DNA from 4 places in the Bradyrhizobium vignae genome. Region 1 is predicted to be linked to each of the others. Evidence: predicted binding sites of a transcription regulator. Region 1 holds the regulator's gene; each other region holds the start of a gene.
The links. The regulator PhoB, encoded in region 1, activates phosphate uptake and scavenging genes when phosphate is short. The targets are predictions, from matches to a motif close to TGTCATNNANCTGTCAT.
Positions count from the first base shown of each region.

Region 2: BRAD3257_RS22440 (DUF47 domain-containing protein) is a predicted target of PhoB. The motif match lies at 1,959-1,975, and genes of this name have one in related genera.
Region 3: BRAD3257_RS14375 (UDP-2,3-diacylglucosamine diphosphatase) is a predicted target of PhoB. The motif match lies at 2,704-2,720, and genes of this name have one in related genera.
Region 4: phnC (phosphonate ABC transporter ATP-binding protein) is a predicted target of PhoB. The motif match lies at 1,023-1,039, and genes of this name have one in related genera.

Region 1 covers NZ_LS398110.1:7,874,737-7,879,359, reverse strand. The annotation lists gene pstB (phosphate ABC transporter ATP-binding protein PstB) at 1-433, shown strand, start outside; gene phoU (phosphate signaling complex protein PhoU) at 445-1,161, shown strand; gene phoB (phosphate regulon transcriptional regulator PhoB) at 1,177-1,884, shown strand; one part of gene BRAD3257_RS37930 (IS630 family transposase) at 2,222-2,557, shown strand; one part of gene BRAD3257_RS37930 (IS630 family transposase) at 2,559-3,164, shown strand; gene BRAD3257_RS37925 (GcrA family cell cycle regulator) at 3,191-3,703, opposite strand; gene BRAD3257_RS37920 (aspartate aminotransferase family protein) at 4,165-4,623, shown strand, end outside.
Region 2 covers NZ_LS398110.1:4,594,362-4,598,984, forward strand. The annotation lists gene sugE (quaternary ammonium compound efflux SMR transporter SugE) at 1-260, shown strand, start outside; gene BRAD3257_RS22435 (inorganic phosphate transporter) at 253-1,260, opposite strand; gene BRAD3257_RS22440 (DUF47 domain-containing protein) at 1,272-1,916, opposite strand; gene BRAD3257_RS22445 (branched-chain amino acid ABC transporter permease) at 2,073-3,041, opposite strand; gene BRAD3257_RS22450 (branched-chain amino acid ABC transporter permease) at 3,043-3,906, opposite strand; gene BRAD3257_RS22455 (ABC transporter substrate-binding protein) at 3,980-4,623, opposite strand, start outside.
Region 3 covers NZ_LS398110.1:2,987,535-2,992,157, reverse strand. The annotation lists gene BRAD3257_RS14385 (threonine/serine dehydratase family protein) at 1-651, opposite strand, end outside; gene BRAD3257_RS14380 (glycosyltransferase family 4 protein) at 810-1,868, opposite strand; gene BRAD3257_RS14375 (UDP-2,3-diacylglucosamine diphosphatase) at 1,868-2,680, opposite strand; gene thiD (bifunctional hydroxymethylpyrimidine kinase/phosphomethylpyrimidine kinase) at 2,933-3,733, opposite strand; gene BRAD3257_RS14365 (hybrid sensor histidine kinase/response regulator) at 4,075-4,623, shown strand, end outside.
Region 4 covers NZ_LS398110.1:7,717,071-7,721,693, reverse strand. The annotation lists gene BRAD3257_RS37165 (alpha-D-ribose 1-methylphosphonate 5-triphosphate diphosphatase) at 1-308, opposite strand, end outside; gene BRAD3257_RS37160 (LbetaH domain-containing protein) at 305-976, opposite strand; gene phnC (phosphonate ABC transporter ATP-binding protein) at 1,150-1,959, shown strand; gene phnD (phosphonate ABC transporter substrate-binding protein) at 2,020-2,955, shown strand; gene phnE (phosphonate ABC transporter, permease protein PhnE) at 3,027-3,911, shown strand; gene phnE (phosphonate ABC transporter, permease protein PhnE) at 3,908-4,623, shown strand, end outside.

The DNA of each region.
Region 1 (4,623 bases):
CATTCGTCTGTATGAGAAGATCTCGAAGTCTGAGATGGATGACCGCGTCGAGAAGGCGCTGCGCGGCGGCGCGCTGTGGAACGAGGTCAAGGACAAGCTCAATGCCTCCGGCCTGTCGCTCTCCGGCGGCCAGCAGCAGCGCCTCTGCATCGCCCGCACCGTCGCAGTGCGGCCCGAGGTGATCCTGTTCGACGAGCCCTGCTCGGCGCTCGACCCGATCTCGACCGCCAAGGTCGAGGAGCTGATCCAGGAACTGTCCGAGAACTACACGATCGCGATCGTCACCCACAACATGCAGCAGGCGGCGCGCGTCTCCGACAAGACGGCCTTCATGTATCTCGGCGAGTTGATCGAGTTCGACGACACCAGCAAGATATTCACGTCGCCGAGCGACCGGCGCACGCAGGATTACATTACCGGCCGGTTCGGCTGAGGAGACGGAACATGGGTTCTGAACATACCGCAAAGGCCTTCGACACCGACCTCCAGGAGCTCACCCGCCTGGTCGCCGAGATGGGCGGCATCGCCGAGCGCATGATCGTCGATTCCGTCGACGCGCTGATCCGCCGCGACGTCACGCTCGGGCAGCGCGTCGTCACCACCGATGCCGAGCTCGACGCGCTGCAGAAACGCATCGAGGAGCGTGCCGTGCTCACCATCGCCCGCCGCCAGCCGATGGCGGTGGATCTGCGCGAGATCGTCGGCGCCATGCGCGTCGCGACCGATCTGGAGCGCATCGGCGACCTCGCCAAGAACATGGGCAAGCGCGTCGCCGCGCTGGAGACGGATTTCCATCCGCTCAAGCTGTTCCGCGGCCTGGAACACATGACCGATCTCGTGCAGCAGCAGGTCAAGTCGGTGCTGGACGCCTATGCCGCGCACGATCTGCCGGCGGCGATGGCGGTGTGGAAGGGCGACGAGGAGGTCGACGCCATCTGCACCTCGCTGTTCCGCGAACTCCTCACCTATATGATGGAGGACCCGCGCAACATCTCGTTCTGCATCCACCTGATGTTCTGCGCCAAGAACATCGAGCGGATCGGCGATCACGCCACCAACATCGCCGAGACCGTGTTCTACATGATCGAGGGCCAGGCGATCACCGACAAGCGGCCGAAGGGCGACATGACGACCTTCGCCACGACGGTGCCGAATACCTAAGGGAGCGACGACAACATGGGCGCACGCATTATGGTGGTTGAGGACGAGGAAGCTCTCACCGAGCTTCTCCGCTACAACCTCGAAGGCGACGGCTATGACGTCGAGACGGTGATGCGCGGCGATGACGCCGACACCCGCCTCAAGGAGCACATTCCCGATCTGATCGTGCTCGACTGGATGCTGCCGGGCCTGTCAGGCATCGAGCTGTGCCGGCGGCTTCGTACCCGTCCCGAGACCAAGCAGCTGCCGATCATCATGCTCACCGCGCGCGGCGAGGAGAGCGAGCGGGTGCGTGGACTTGCGACCGGTGCCGACGACTACATCGTCAAGCCGTTCTCGGTGCCGGAGCTGCTCGCGCGCGTGAAGGGCCTCTTGCGGCGCGCGAGCCCCGAGCGGCTCGCGACCGTGCTCGCCTATGGCGATATCGAGCTCGATCGCGACAAGCGCCGCGTGGCGCGTTCGGGCCGGCCGATCGATCTCGGCCCGACCGAATATCGCCTCTTGGAGTTCTTCCTGGAGCATCCCGGCCGCGTGTTCTCGCGCGAGCAGCTGCTCGACAGTGTCTGGGGCCGCGACATCTACATCGACGAGCGCACCGTCGACGTCCATATCGGCCGCCTGCGCAAGCTGCTCAATCTCGGCCGCGAGCAGGACCCGATCCGCACCGTTCGCGGCGCCGGCTATGCGCTGGACGATCGTTTCGCGAAGGCAGAGCAGACGTAGGGTTTGCTGGCGTTGCTTTAGCGGGCTGCTGCCATAGCCTCAGTGTCGTCCCGGACAAGCGCGCGCAGATTCGGGACCCATAACGACAGGACGTGATTGTTTTGCGAAAGGGTAACTCGGAGTCCCCGTAACCACGTCTTGCGGTGGCTATTGGTCCCGGATCTGCGCGCGCTTGTGGCGCGCTTGCCGGGACGACTTCGGGTATGTTGAGCCGTCAGCGTGTGACGGCGCCGTCGTTGCAATCAGCTAGAGCATGTTGTTTTTGGCTGGAATCGGGATTCCCACCGGGAGCGATTTCTGATTCAACATCCATGCTGGAGGGCGGAGGCCGGCATGGATGACGCGACCCTATTCGGAAGACATCCGGGAACGGGCTTTGGCGCGAGCTGACGCGGGAGAAACAGTTCGTTCGATTGCCGAGGCGCTCCAGATCAGCGCCTCCTGCGTGACGAAGTGGAAGAATCTGAGACGGGATACCGGAGGCCTGTCACCTGGCCAAATCGGCGGCCACAAGAAGCGGGTTCTGTCGGATGCCAACGCCGACTGGCTGCGCAAACGCATTCGCTCGGGGCCATTCACTTTGCGCAAGCTGACGCAGGAACTGGCTGCACGCGGGATCAAGACAGACGTGCGGGCGGTGTGGACTTTTGTTCACACCGAAGGGCTCAGCTTCAAAAAAAACGATTCTACCAGCCGAGCAGGATCGTCCCGACGTCGCCCGTAAGCGGACCCGCTGGAAAGCACATCAAGGCAGGATCGACGTCGCGCGGTTGGTGTTTATCGACGAGACGTGGATCAAAACCAATATGGCACCACTGCGCGGCTGGGGGCATTGCGGGCAGCGCCTCCAAGCCTCTGCACCTTTCGGCCATTGGAAGACAATGACCTTCATCGCGGCGCTGCGTCACGATCGGATCAGCGCGCCTTGGGTGATTGATGGTCCCATCAATGGTGAGCTCTTCACGCTGTACGTCGAGAAGGTGTTGGCACCCACCCTCGCACCGGGTGAGATCGTCGTTCTCGACAATCTTGGCAGCCACAAGGGCAAAGCGGCTCGCCAAGCCATCCGCGCCAGAGGCGCCCACCGCATCTTCTTGCCGCCCTACAGCCCGGACCTCAATCCGATCGAGCAGGTCTTCGCCAAACTCAAACATCTCATGCGAGCTGCCGAGCCCCGTGACGTGGAGGCAACCTGGAGAAAGGTTGGTGAACTCCTCGATCTCTTCTCCAAGGAGGAGTGCACCAACTACTTCAAAAACTCAGGCTATGTTTCCGTATAAAAACATCATGCTCTAGATCAACAAACTCACCGCGTGCCCGGCTTCGCCGGCGCGCGGCGGCGATCCGCTGTGGGTTGATAGGCCACGCGCGAATGCTGTGCGCAGTAGGGCAGGCCGGAGAGCGCCTTGCCGCCGCAGAAGAAGAAATCCGGGCTCGAGGGATCGCCGACCGGCCAGTGGCAGGTCGCCTCGTTCAATTCCAGCAGCGACAGCCGCTGGCTCATCGGCACCACGTTGTCGTAGGTGACAGGTTCGGCCTCCACCTCGACCTCGAAGGCCTGCGCCAGCGCGGTGTTGCCGCGTGCGACGGGGCGGGTCACCCGCATCATGTGCTGCGCGGGCCGTGCCTTGCGCGGCCGGGGCGCTGCCGATGAAGGGCTCTTGGCGCGGCCGGACAGACCGAGCCGATGCACTTTGCCGATCACGGCATTGCGGGTCACATTGCCGAGCTCCGCCGCGATCTGGCTGGCCGAAAGTCCGGCCTCCCAGAGCTTTTTCAGCTGCTCGACGCGATCATCGGACCAGGTCAAAACCGTCATTGCACCCTTTCCCTCGCTGCGCGCCTGCCAACCTCTGGCCTTCGCAGCGAATGCCTAAAGCCTTGAAAAACCCGTGCCGCCCGAATCCCTTAAGGCTCGCCGGGCGCGCTCAAGGACGCCCGAACGTTTACGCCGGTACATGAGGACTCTTGGGATCAGAACCGCTGCACGAGATGTCGTATCTGACAGTCCAAACGCTACAATATGGCGTGACTCCCGCGCAAGAGTCCGCCGACTCGCTTCCACATGTTCCGTGGTGAAAACCCCGCAAAATCGGCACCGCAAGACTACGGATTCAGCGTTTCGCGAGGCTTTCCGGGCGGCATTGACACCCGTCTTGCCAGGCATAAGATAGTCTCACGTGCCGCCCTTAAAAGGCGGCACGTTTCGTTTTCCGGGGCCGGTTGATGGTGCGTTGCGCAATGCACGTCTCACACCGTCCGCAACATTCAAGTGACGTCATGACTGACAGCGCCGCGCCGCATTTGCTTCCCGTTTTCGCCAGGGCCGACCTCGGTTTCGAGCGCGGCGAAGGCTGCTGGCTGATCGCGGCCAATGGCGACCGCTATCTCGATTTCACCTCGGGCGTGGCGGTGAATGCGCTCGGCCATGTCCATCCCGCGCTGGTCAAGGCGTTGCAGGAGCAGGCGACGAAGCTCTGGCACATGTCGAACCTGTTCCAGAGCCCGGACGGCGAGAAGCTCGCGGCGCGTCTGTGCAAGGAAAGCTTCGCGGACTTCGTGTTCTTCTGCAATTCCGGCGCCGAGGCACTGGAAGGCGTGATCAAGCTGGTGCGCCATCATCACTTCTCCGAGGGACATCCGGATCGCTACCGCATCATCACCTTCGAGGGCGCCTTCCACGGCCGCACGCTGGCGACGCTCGCCGCCACCGGATCTGCAAAATATCTCGAGGGCTTC
Region 2 (4,623 bases), 3.3 Mb from region 1:
GCTTGAAATACACCGAGGGCTTCACCAGGCTCGTTCCGTCCGTCATCACGCTGGCGGCCATGGCCGGCAGCGTCATCCTGCTCGGGCTTGCGCTCAAATCACTTCCCGTCGGAACCGCCTATGCGGTCTGGACCGGCATCGGCGCGGTCGGCACTGCGACGCTCGGCATCGTCCTGTTCGGCGAGCCGGCAACGGCCTTCCGTCTTGCCAGCATCTCCCTGATCGTCGCCGGGATTGCCGGGCTGAAGCTCGTTACCTGACGAAGATCTGAACCACCCACCAGGTCAGCGCGGCGACGATGGCCGAGGCCGGGATCGTGATCACCCAGGCACAGACGATCGAGCTGGCGACGTTCCAGCGCACTGCCGAGACGCGGCGGGCCGCGCCGACGCCGACGATGGCGCCGGTGATGGTGTGGGTGGTCGAGACGGGAACCCCGAGATAAGTCGCCATGAACAGGGTCGCGGCACCCCCCGTCTCGGCGCAAAAGCCCTGCATCGGCGTCAATTTCGTGATGCGCAGGCCCATCGTGCGGACGATGCGCCAGCCACCCATCAGCGTGCCCAACGCCATCGCCGCCTGGCAGGACAGCACGACCCAAAACGGCACCGAGAACTCGCTGCCGAGATGGCCTTGCGAATAGAGCAGCACCGCGATGATGCCCATGGTCTTCTGCGCGTCGTTGCCGCCATGGCCGAGCGAATAGAGCGAGGCGGAGGCGAATTGCAGAATGCGGAACGCGCGATCGACCGCGAACGGCGTCGAACGCACCGAGGCCCAGGACACGATCGCGACCAGCATCATCGCGAGCAGAAAGCCGACCAGCGGCGACAATACGATCGCCAGCACCGTCTTGGACAGCCCGCTCCACACCGCGGCCGAAATCCCCGCCTTGGCCATGCCGCCGCCGACGAGGCCTCCGATCAGCGCGTGCGAGGATGAAGAAGGAATGCCGAGCGCCCAGGTCACGAGGTTCCAGACGATGGCGCCGACGAGCGCCGCGAAGATCACCTGGGCATCGACGATCGAGGGATCGATGATGCCCGTGCCGATGGTCTGGGCGACGTGCAGGCCGAACACCATGAAGGCGACGAAATTGAAGAAAGCGGCCCAGAATACCGCGAATTGCGGCCGCAGCACGCGGGTCGAGACGATGGTCGCGATCGAATTGGCGGCGTCGTGCAGGCCGTTCAGGAAGTCGAACAGCAGCGCGACGGCGATCAGTCCGACCAGGACGGGAACACCCAACGCAGCATCCACGGCAGCCCCGCCTACACTTGCTCGATGACGATGCTGTTGATCTCGTTCGCGACGTCGTCGAAGCGATCGGCCACCTTCTCCAGGTGGTCGTAGATCTCGACGCCAACGATGAAGTCCATCGCATTCCCCTCGCGGTGCTTGAGGAACAGCTCCTTCAGGCCGATGTCGTGAAGATCGTCGACCCGGCCCTCCAGCTTGCCGAGCTCTTCGGTGATGGCGGTCAGCATGGCGACGTTCGGGCCGATCGATTGCATCAGCGGCAGCGCACGCCCGACCAGATTGGCGCATTCGATCAGGAGCCCGCCGATCTCGCGCATGGGCGGCTCGAAGGCGCGAACCTCGAACAGCATCACTGCCTTGGCCGTCTGCTGCATCTGATCGATGGCATCGTCCATCGACGTGATCAGGTTCTTGATGTCGCCGCGGTCGAACGGGGTGATGAAGGTGCGGCGCACCGCCGTCAGCACCTCACGGGTGATGTTGTCCGCGTCGTTCTCGAACTGATTGACGCGCTGGCAATAGACCGGCGTCTCCTCGCCGCCATTGAGCATGCCCTGGAGCGCGATCGCCCCTTGGATCACCGTCTGGGCATGCCGGTCGAACAGGTCGAAGAACCGTTCTTCCTTGGGCAGGAACGCACGAAACCATCGCATCATGGGGACAGGCTACCGGTTGGAAATGGCCAGGCCCGAAGGGGCCGTCACGAAACTGTCATAGACCATTTTCGATCCGCGCGCGTGTCATCTCGCGCCCGCGGAGCCGGATCATCCACCGCTTTCAAGCGGTCGGTAACTCTGTTTAAAATCAATTACTTAGAGCGATCTTCGGAAGTAATGCGCGATTTCGCCGATGACGCCGCGGCGGAAGGTGAGCACGCAGATCACGAAGATCGCGCCCTGGATCACCGTGACCCACTGGCCGAAGCCCGCCAGATACTGCTGCATGGCGATGATCACGAAGGCGCCGACCACGGGGCCGAAAATGGTGCCGAGACCGCCCACCAGCGTCATCAGCACGACTTCGCCCGACATCGACCAATGCACGTCGGTGAGCGAGGCATTTTGCGCCACGAACACCTTCAGCGATCCGGCAAAGCCGGCCAGAGTCCCTGAGAGGATGAAGGCCAGGAACTTGTACTGGTCGGTGCGATAGCCGAGCGAAATCGCCCGCTGCTCGTTCTCGCGGATCGACTTCAGGACTTCGCCGAACGGCGAGTTGATGATGCGGAAGATCAACAGGAAGCCAGCGAGGAAGCCGGCCAGCACGACATAGTACAGCACCGTCGCATTCGAGAGATCGAGCACGCCGAACATGTGCCCCTGCGGAATGCCCTGGATGCCGTCCTCACCATGGGTGAACGGTGCCTGGAGGTAGATGAAGTACAGCAGCTGCGACAGCGCCAGCGTGATCATCGAGAAATAAATGCCCTGGCGGCGGATCGAGATGTAACCGGTGATGACCGACAGGCCGAACGCCGCGGCGACGCCGACGAGAATGCCGAGCTCCGGCGGCAGTCCCCACACTTTGAGCGCGTGCGCGCTGCAATAGCCGGCCGTCCCCAAGAACATTGCATGGCCGAACGACAGCAGGCCGCCATAGCCGACCAAGAGGTTGAAGGCGCAGGCGAGCAGCGCAAAGCACAGCGCCTGCATCACGAAGAACGGATAGACTCCCGTGAACGGGACAGACGCCAAGAGCAGCGCCATCACCACGAACACAATCATCTCGTCGCGCATCGCACGCGGGCTTGCAGGCAGCGTATCGTCCGTCAGGGTTGTCATATCAGGCCGCTCTTCCCGTCAATCCCGTTGGCTTCACCAGGAGCACCAGCACCATCAGTACGAACACGACGGTATTGGAGGCCTCGGGGTAGAAATACTTGGTCAGACCCTCGATCACGCCGAGCGCGAAGCCGGTGATGATGGAGCCCATGATCGAACCCATGCCGCCGATCACCACCACCGCGAACACGACGATGATGAGGTCGGCGCCCATCAGCGGCCGGACCTGGTTGATTGGCGCCGAGAGCACGCCTGCGAGCGCGGCGAGGCCGACGCCGAGACCATAGGTCAGCGTGATCATGCGCGGCACGTTGATGCCGAAGGCGCGGACCAGCGTGGGGTTTTCGGTGGCGGCGCGCAAGTAGGCGCCGAGCTGCGTCTTCTCGATCAGGAACCAGGTGGCAAGACACACCACCAGCGAAAACACGACGACCCAGCCGCGGTAGACGGGCAAGAACATGAAGCCGAGATTCATGCCGCCCTTGAGCTGGTCCGGAATGGCGTAAGGCAGGCCCGAGGAGCCGAAGTAGTTCTGGAACACGCCCTGCACGATCAGCGCGATGCCGAAGGTCAGCAGCAGGCCGTAGAGATGGTCGAGCCCGGTCAGCCATTGCAGCATGGTCCGTTCCAGGATCATGCCGAAGATGCCGACGATGATCGGCGCCAGCAGCAGCGCCCACCAGTAGTTGATGCCGCCGAGGTTCAGCAGGAAATAGGCCACGAAGGCGCCCATCATGTAGAGCGCGCCATGGGCGAAATTGATGATGTTGAGCATGCCGAAGATCACGGCAAGCCCGAGACTGAGCAGCGCGTAGAACGAGCCGTTGATCAGTCCCACCAGTAGCTGAGCGTAAAGAGCCTGCATCGATCCCGCACCCGGTCCCTTCGGCGTTCCCGTGAAAGTCGCCCGCAGGCTCGATGGCCTGCGGGCCGTTATCTTACTTCTTGAGCAGCGCGCACTTGCTCTCGGACAGCGGGGTGAAAGCCTGGTCGCCCGGCACCGTGCCGACCAGCTTGTAGAAGTCCCACGGTCCCTTGGACTCGGAGGGCTTCTTCACCTCGAACAGATAGGCGCTGTGGATGGTGCGGCCGTTGGGCTGGATCTCGCCCTTGCCGAACAGATCGTCCTCGGTCGGCATCGACTTCATCTTCTCGACGATCTTGACGCCGTCATGCGGATTGCCGCCGAGTGCTTCGAGAGCCTTGAGGTAGTGACGCACGCCGGCATAGACGCCCGCCTGCACCATGGTCGGCGGCGCATTGTTCTTCATCTTCGCGGCGAAACGCTTCGAGAACGCGCGGGTCTGGTCGTTCATGTCCCAGTAGAAGGTCTCGGTGAAGTTGAGGCCCTGCGCCGTCTCCAGCCCGATCGCCTTGACGTCGGTGAGGAAGAGCAGCAGCGCCGCGAGCTTCTGGCCGCCTTTGCCGATGCCGAACTCGGCCGCCTGCTTGATGGTGTTGGTGGTGTCGCCGCCGGCATTGGCAAGACCGATGATCTTGGCCTTGGACGCCTGCGCCTGGAGCAGGAAGGAGGAGAAATCCGGCGTGTTCAGCGGATGCTTGACGCCGCCCACCACCTTGC
Region 3 (4,623 bases), 3.3 Mb from region 1:
GTCGAATGCCTCGGGCTCGGCCACCACGATCTCGGCTGACGGATAGCGCGCCTTCACCGCCGTGGCGACGCCCGCGATCAGGCCGCCGCCGGAGGCCGGCGCCACCACGATGTCGGGGCTGAGGCCGAGCGTTGCCATGTCTTCCGCAATCTCGCGGCCGGCGGTGCCCTGCCCTGCGATCACGAAGGGATCGTCATAGGGTTTAACAAGTGTTGCGCCGCGTTTCTCGGCGATGCCGCGCGAGATCGCCTCGCGGTCGTCCTTGTCGCGATCGTACAGCACGACCTCGGCGCCGTAGGATTTGGTGCGCTCGCGCTTCGACAACGGCGCATCCGCAGGCATCACGATGGTCGCCTGCATATCGAGAATTTTTGCCGCGGCCGCCACACCCTGGGCGTGGTTGCCGGAGGAGAACGCGACGACGCCGCCGGCACGCTTGTCCTGCGGGATCGAGAACACCTTGTTGAAGGCGCCACGGAACTTGAAGGAGCCGGTCCGCTGGAGCATCTCCGGCTTCAGGAACACCTTTGCGCCAACGCGCTCGTTGAGCACGGGGAAGGACAACAGCGGGGTGCGGATGGCGTAAGGCGCGATCACGCGCGCCGCGGCATCGATGTCGGCAGGGCCGACCGGAAGGGCCTGTTCGGTCATGGCGGAATGTTATCGCGGCCGGTCAGGCCCGGGCAAGACACCTCCGCGAGAGGATTTTCTCCGCAGCGTTTTCGAGCGAAGTGGCTACCGGTTCGCGTGAAGAAAACGCGTCAAAACAAGAATCTAGAGCTATTTCGATCCATCGGATCGAAATAGCTCTAGGCGACCTGGCGCGGCTGTTCCGCGCCGGTCCGGCCGGGCAGCACCGCGTCGACCGCCAGGATGCTGTCGATGAAGACCCGCGCCGAGGCTTCCCAGGTGTAATTGGCGGCAAACGCGACGCAGTCCTGCCGGGAGATGTCGAGTGCGGCGAAGCAGGCATTGCGCAGATCATGATCGAGCGCGCCGACCGGCGCGTCGCCGATCACGTCGCGCGGCCCCTTCACGGGGAAGGCCGCGACCGGCAGGCCGCTCGCCAGCGCTTCCAGCAGGACCAGACCGAAAGTGTCGGTCTTGCTGGGGAACACGAACACGTCGGCGGCCGCATAGATATCCGCCAGTTCCTCGCCATGCTTCTCGCCGAGGAAGATCGCATCGGGATAGGCCTCTTCCAGCGAGGCGCGCGCCGGGCCGTCGCCGACGACCACCTTGGTGCCGGGCAGGTCGAGGTCCAGGAACGCCTCGAGATTCTTCTCCACCGCGACCCGCCCCACCGACAGGAATACGGGCGCCGGCAGGCAGAGATCAATGACGCGGGGATGGAACAGCCTTGTGTCCACGCCGCGCGGCCACAGCACGACGTTGTCGAAACCGCGCCCGGTCAATTCGCGCGCGAGCGCAGGGGTCGCCGCCATCACGGCGCGGCTGGGGCTGTGGAAACGGCGCAGCGCCCGCCAGATCAGCGAACCCGGCACCGGCACGCGGGCGCGGACATATTCGGGAAAGCGGGTGTGGAAACTGGTGGTGAACGGCAGCCTGCGCTGGCGGCAATAGCGGCGGACCATCAGACCGATCGGCCCCTCGGTCGCAATATGGATGCTGTCGGGCCGCGCCTCTTCGATCAGCCGCGCGATCCGCGCCGGACGCGGCATGGCGAGGCGCAAATCGCGATAGCTCGGCATCGCGAAGGTGCGGAATGATTGCGGCGTCAGGAACGAGAATTCGACGCCAACACCTTCAACGCGAAGCGCCTTGGCGGCGTCAGCAAGCTTGGTCAGCGTCCGAACCACACCGTTGACTTGCGGGTGCCAGGCGTCGGTCGCGACCAGGATGCGCATCAGGCCGCCCTTGCCGCGACCTGTGGCACCGGCACCGGCTTCCGCAACTGATCCGCCCAGGTGATGATCTCGAAATGGCCATCATCATGTTCGACGAGGGCCGTGCAGCTCTCGACCCAGTCGCCGCAATTCATGTAGCGGATGCCGGCCTCGTCGCGGATGACGGCGTAGTGGATGTGGCCGCAGATCACGCCATCGGCCTCATGGCGCCGTGCCTCGGCGGCGAGTGCCTGCTCGAACGCGCCGATATAATTGACGGCGTTCTTGACCTTCTGCTTGGCCCATTGCGACAGCGACCAATAGGGCACGCCGAACATGCGCCGGAAGAAGTTGACGAAGCGATTCATCTGGATCGCGAAGTCGTAGGCCTTGTCGCCGAGATGGGCGAGCCAGCGCGCGTTCTGCACCACGAGATCGAAGATGTCGCCGTGGATGACGAGATAACGCTTGCCGTCCACGCCGGTGTGGACGGTGTTCTCGACCACGTCGATGCCGCCGAAATGCGTGCCGTAATAGTTGCGCAGGAACTCGTCGTGATTGCCGGGAATGTAGATGATCTTGGCACCCTTGCGCGCCTTGCGCAGAAGCTTCTGGACGAGGTCGTTGTGCGATTGCGGCCAGTGCCAGCTCGATTTCAGCGCCCAGCCGTCGACGATGTCGCCGACGAGATAGATGGTGTCGGCATCATGATAGCGCAGGAAGTCGAGCAGAAGATCGGCTTGAGAACCGCGGGCTCCGAGATGGACATCGGAGATGAACAGCGTGCGAAAGCGCCGCTCGGGGCTCTCGTCACTCACATCGTAACTTCCCATGCGCCAGCCTGTAACAATGTCCCGTGACAGGGGGATGACCGATTGAACCTTGAGGCACCTCAGATACGAATCAAACTTCGCCTCGCCCTGCCCCGCGAATATCAGTCGCATGCGACAATCAGGCGACATGGCGCCGCAGGCGGTGCCGGCAGCAATCCTGTCCTCCCCTGGAGCCCCGGAGTGGGAGGGTGAACTAGCCCCACGCGAGCCGCGCTAAACCGATGAACGGGCGCGCTTCCGCGGGCCCCAGCGTCAGTAGAACTTGTGGAAATGATGGATCGGCGCGTGGCCGTGCCCGACGCTGAAGCGGTCGGCGGCGCCGATCGCGGCGCTGATCCAGGCCTTGGCGTTGCGCACGGCGTTTTCCAGGCCCTCGCCCTTGGCCAGCCCCGCGGCGATGGCTGAGGACAACGAACAGCCCGTCCCATGGGTGTTCTTGGTGGGGAGGCGCGGCGCGGCGAGCGCGATCGTGGTGTCGGCACCGACCAGATAATCGATGCTCTCCGCGCCCTCCCCATGGCCGCCCTTGACCAGGACGGCGCGGCAGCCGAGCGACAGCAGGCGGCGGCCCTGGCTTTCGATCTCGGCCTCGCTTGCGGCCATCGGCTCGTCGAGCAGGGCCGCGGCTTCCGGCAGGTTCGGCGTGATCACGGTGGCCAGCGGTATCAGCTTGGTGCGCAGGGCGTCGACGGCCTCGGAGGCCAGCAGGCGGTCGCCGGACGTTGCCACCATCACGGGATCGAGCACGACGTGCCGGAACGCCCAGCGCGACAGCGCGGCCGCGATCGCATCTATGCTGGCGGCCTGGGCCACCATGCCGATCTTCACCGCGCCGACTTCGAGATCGGAGAACACCGCGTCCATCTGTGCGGTGACGAACTCGGCCGGCACCGCGTGAATGCCGGTGACGCCGCGCGTGTTCTGCGCCGTCAGCGCCGTGATCACGGAGGCGCCGTAGACGCCGAGCGCGGCGAAGGTCTTCAGGTCCGCCTGGATGCCGGCGCCGCCGCTCGAATCGGAGCCGGCGATGGTGAGTGCGACCGGGGTCGTCATCGCCGGATACATTTGCTTGAGGACGCCGCCATGGCCTCTCCTAGCGCGCCCATGGAACAGCAGCAAGCGTTGCCGATTCGCAAACCCGTCGCGCAGCGCGCGAATCAGTCGGGCAAGGCGCGGCCAGGAGCCCGCAATCATGCGGGCTTGAAAAATGCAACCTTGCCGCTCCCTTGGTATAGTCTCTAACCTTAGCGTGCTTCGCCGGTTGCGTGAGACACAGGTGGTGGAACTGTCCAGCGACACCGACGTTGCAGGCCGCCGCGGCCCGCAAACCACCTGGAACAGAACCTTGGGGTGGAACGATGTGGGCCTTCTTCGAACGTCTCCTCGACTCGTCCATGCTTTCGCCGCACGGCATCTGCCTGTTATGGGAGCCGGAGCTGATCGGGCTTCACGTCGTTTCCGACGCCTGCATCGCCGCCGCTTATTTCTCGATCCCCTTTGCCCTTGCCATCCTCGTCACCAAGCGGCGCGACCTCAAGTTCGGCTGGGTCTATTGGGCGTTTGCGATCTTCATCATGGCCTGCGGCCTGACCCATGTGCTGTCGATCTATACGCTCTGGGTTCCGGTCTACGGCATCGAGGGCCTCGTCAAGGCAGCCACGGCGGTCGCGTCGGTCCTCACCGCCGCTGCGCTCTGGCCGCTATTGCCGAAGATCCTGACGATCCCCTCGCCATTCGAGCTGCGGCAGGTCCAGGCCGCGCTCGAGGAGGAGGAAATCAAGAGCCGGGACGCCACGCTGCTGCTGCAACAGGTCCGGGACGCCCAGCGCGCGATGCGCGAGAGCGTTGCGCGCCTGACCGCGATCGTCGAGACCGCGGTCGACGGCGTCTTCCTGTTCGATGCGCAGGACCGCATCCTGCTGTTCAATCCGGCCTGCGAGCGC
Region 4 (4,623 bases), 160 kb from region 1:
CACGAGCAGGTCGCGGCGTGAAACACGGTGGTGATGCCGTTGCTGATCGCCTGGCGGTCGCTGTCGGCGAGCGCGACGTCGATCGGAAAATCGACGCCGGCGCGCGGCATCATCTGTCGCTCGAAGGCATCGCCGTGCAGGTCGACGATGCCGGGCAGCAACAGCAGGTTACGTGCATCAATCGCCAGCCCGGCCCGGCCGCGAGAAGCGCCCATCTCCGCAATGTCTGTCCCGGACACGAGAAGTGAGGTTTCGATGAGCTCGGCGCCGATCAGGGCCCGGCCGCCTTCAAGGAATATGTCTGTCACGCGACTGCGCTTCGTTTGCTGGCAGGAGAATTGGTGAGAGAGCCCGCCCGTGCTTCGTATGTCGAAAGAAAATCTTCAATCCCGAGCTTGCGGAAATCGGGCAGCGCCTCGCGCAATTTGTCGTGATCCCAGTCCCACCAGGCGAGCTTCCCGAGGCGCCCCGCGATCTCCTCCGAGAACCGCCGCCGTACGATCCGGGCCGGATTGCCGGCGACGATGGTGTAGGCCGGCACGTCCTTGGTGACGATGGCGCCGGCTGCGATCACCGCGCCGGTGCCGATGCTGCGGCCCGGCAGCACGATCGCGCCGTGGCCGATCCAGACGTCGTGGCCGACATGGACATGATGCTGGCGCCGCCAGTCGAAGAACTCGGCATCGTCGCTCTCGCCTTCGAAATAGGCGCTCGAACGATAGGTGAAATGCGCCTGCGTCGCGCGATGCATCGGATGGTTGCCGGGGTTGATGCGCGTCATCGCCGCGATCGAGCAGAATTTTCCGATGGTGCTGTAGGTGATCTGCGCATCGTTCACGACATAGGAGTAATCGCCCATCGCGACGTCATGCAGGATGGTGCGCGCGCCGACCTCGGTATAGGCGCCGAGCCTCGTCTCATGCAGCTTGGCCGAGGGATCGACGGTCGGCTGAACCGAAAGAGCTTTGGCGACCATGTTGCATCCGAACTGCGAGGGCGGGCGTTTCTCTTCGGGCGGCTGGATGACGGTGTCATGACAACGAGATGACAGGGGATGACGTGCGTAGGATCGCCGCACCGCAGCGCGTGTGTCACACAAGTGTTAAGCACGGGCGTTAGCGGTTGGCTCCAGCTACTCTGGAGCCCTGTATGCTGGTGGTTGAAGGTCTGACGTGTCGCTTCGGCGCGAAAGCCGCGGTGGACGACGCTTCGTTTCAAATTTCCCCCGGCGGCTTCGTCGGTGTGATCGGGCGATCCGGCGCCGGTAAGTCGACATTGCTGCGGACCATCAACCGCCTGGTGACGCCGACCGGGGGCCGCATCCTGTTCGACGGCGTCGACGTCACCTTGCTGCGCGGCAAGGAGCTGCGGCAGTGGCGCGCGCGCTCGGCGATGATCTTCCAGCAGTTCAACCTGGTCGGCCGGCTCGATGTTCTGACCAACGTCCTGATGGGGCGGCTTGCGACGATGCCCGCCTGGCGCTCGTTGTCGCAGGCCTGGCCCGAGCAGGACAAGGCGCTGGCGATGTCCGCGCTCGAGCAGTTCGACATTGCCTCGCTCGCCGCCCAGCGCGCCGACCAGCTCTCCGGCGGTCAGCAGCAGCGCGTCGCGATCGCCCGCGCGCTGGTGCAGCAGCCCGACATCATCCTCGCCGACGAGCCGATCGCCTCGCTCGATCCGCGCAACACCAAGATCGTCATGGATGCACTGCTGCGCATCAACAAGCATTTCGGCATCACCGTGCTCTGCAACCTGCATTCGCTCGATCTCGCCCGCACCTATTGCGACCGCCTGATCGGCATGGCCGCGGGCCGCGTGGTGTTCGATGGTGCGCCGTCCGCGCTGACCGATCACGTGGCGCGCGAGCTCTACGATCTCGAAGCCGCCGACGTCATGGGCGGCATGCCTGTACCGGCGCCCGAGGGCGTTCCGGCGCTCGGGACGGCCGCGGCGGCCTGAGCCTCGCCTGTTTAGTTCAAGTCTTTGCGTCAACCGACCTCAACCGATGAAGAGGATACCATGATCACTCGCAGACTGATCCTTGCCGGCGCCGCCGCGCTCGCGTTCACGGCGTCCGCCTCGGCGAACGACTGGAAGGCCAAATATCCCGAACTGACCTTTGCGGTCGTGCCGGCCGAGAACGCCTCCGGCGTCACCGAGCGCTGGACCCCGTTCGTGGAATACCTCTCGAAGCAGCTGGGCGTGAAGGTCACGCTGCGCATCGCCAACGACTATGCCGCTGTGATCGAAGGCCAGCGCGCCGGCAACATCCACATCGCGAGCTACGGCTCGGCCTCGTTCGCCCGCGCCCGCCTGACCGGCGTCAAGACCGACGCGTTCGCCAACGACATCAATGCCGACGGTTCGACCGGCTATTACTCGGTGTTCTTCGTCAAGGCGAGCAGCTCCTACAAGAAGGTCGATGATCTCAAGGGCAAGAACCTGGGCCTGGTCGACCCGAACTCGACCTCGGGCAACAACGTGCCGCGCTTCGAGCTCGACAAGATGAGCATCCACGATGCCGAGGGCTATTTCGGCAAGGTCGTCTTCACCGGCAGCCACGAGAATGCGATGCTCGCGCTGGCGCAAGGCACGGTCGACGTCGCCGCCAACCAGTGGACCAGCGACGACGATTCCACGCTGGCGCAGATGCTGACCAAGGGCATGCTGAAGAACGCCGACGGCTCGGCGATGAAGAAGGACGATTTCCGCATCATCCACAAGTCGGCGCCGATCATCAACGGTCCCTATGCCTACAATTCCGACCTGCCCGACGACGCCAAGGCCGCCATCGCCAAGGCTTTCTTCGACGCGCCGGCCAAGGACAAGGCCGCGTTCGATCGCCTGTCGGACGGCCAGAAGAAGGGCTTTCATCCCGCCACCACCAAGGACTGGGATGGCACGATCGAGCTGATCAAGTTCGTCGATGCGCTCCGCAAGAAGAAGGCGTCCTGAGTCATCGGGACGATGCACCCGAGCCGGGTCCTAGGACCCGGCTCTTTCTTTGACGGGACCTGTTTCGATCGATGACGACAGCGGTTTCGATCCTCCCCGAGCAGCAGCTTGCCGCGCTCAATGCCGCCTATCGCCAGGCGGTCTCGCGCAGGCGGCTCCGTCTCCTGTTGGGAGCCGCGGTCTTCGCCGCAGCGCTGGTGCTCGCCGCGATCGGCGCCGAAGTGAATTTGCATACCCTGTTCACCTATTTCGGCAATTTCGTCAGCTATTTCGACCGCATCCTCACGCTCGACAGCGGCCAGCGGGTCTGGACCGATGTCGGCGAGTGGTTCTGGGGCTGGCGCAAATGGCTGAAGATGCTGGGTGAGACCCTGCTGATCTCCTATGTCGGCACGCTGATCGGCGCGACATTGGCCTTCGCCCTCAACTTCTTCGCGGCCGAGAACACTTCGCCCGCGCCCTGGCTTCGCTTCGTCGTGCGGCGCCTGCTCGAATTCGCCCGCACCGTCCCCGGCATCGTCTTCGCGCTGGTCTTCGTCATCGCCTTCGGGCTCGGACCGATGGCCGGCGTGCTGGCGATTGCTATCCACTCCACCGGCGCACTGGGAAAACTGTTCTCGGAGATCGTCGAGAATGCCGACATGAAGCCGGTGGAGGGCATTCGCTCGACAGGTGCGAGCTGGCTCTCCTGCATGCGTTTTGCGGTCGTACCGCAGGTGACGGCGGGCTATGCCAGCTATGCGCTGCTGCGCTTCGAGATCAACGTCCGCGAGGCCTCGGTGATGGGCTTCGTCGGCGCCGGCGGCATCGGCCAGGAGCTCGTCGTCGTCATCCGCAAGTTCTATTACTCCGACGTCAGCGCCATCCTGCTCACCATCGTCGTCACCGTCTTCATCATCGACATCACGACCGGCTGGCTGCGCGGCCGCCTGTTCGGCGAGGAGGCGCGGACGTGACGAGGCCGCAGCAGGTCGATACCGCGCAAATTCGCGCGCGCTACCCTGACGTGTTCGACCGGCCCGCCTCGGCGCGGCTCGCCACGCCGGCGATGATCGTGGCGGCGTTGGCGATCCTCGCTTACGGCCTCGTCGATCTCGATTTCTCGCCGTCGCGCTTCTTCGCCGGCCTCAGCCAGCTCGGCTGGATCAGCCTGATGATGATCCCGCCGGATCCCGGCTCTTCGCTGCCGGTCTATCTGAAGGCGCTGGGCGAGACGCTGTCGATCGCGCTGCTCGGCACCACGCTCGCCGCGGTCTTCGCGCTTCCAATCAGCCTGCTCGCGGCGCGCAACGTCGTGCCGTCGAACATCCTGCGCTTTCCCGTCCGGCGCTTGCTCGATTCGATCCGCGGCATCGACACGCTGATCTGGGCGCTGGTGTGGATCAACGTGGTCGGGCTCGGCCCGTTCGCCGGCGTGCTCGCGATCGCCGTGTCGGATTTCGGTGCGTTCGGAAAGCTGTTCTCGGAGGCGATCGAGGGCGCCGACCAGAAGCAGGTCGAAGGCATCCGCGCCTCCGGCGGCAGCGCGCTGCACGAGATCCGCTTCGGCCTGTTGCCGCAGGTCCTGCCCGTCATCGCCGGCCAGGTGCTCTACTTCATCGAATCCAACACCCGCTCGGCCACCATCATCGGCATCGTCGGCGCCGGCGGCATCGGCCTCCAGCTCGC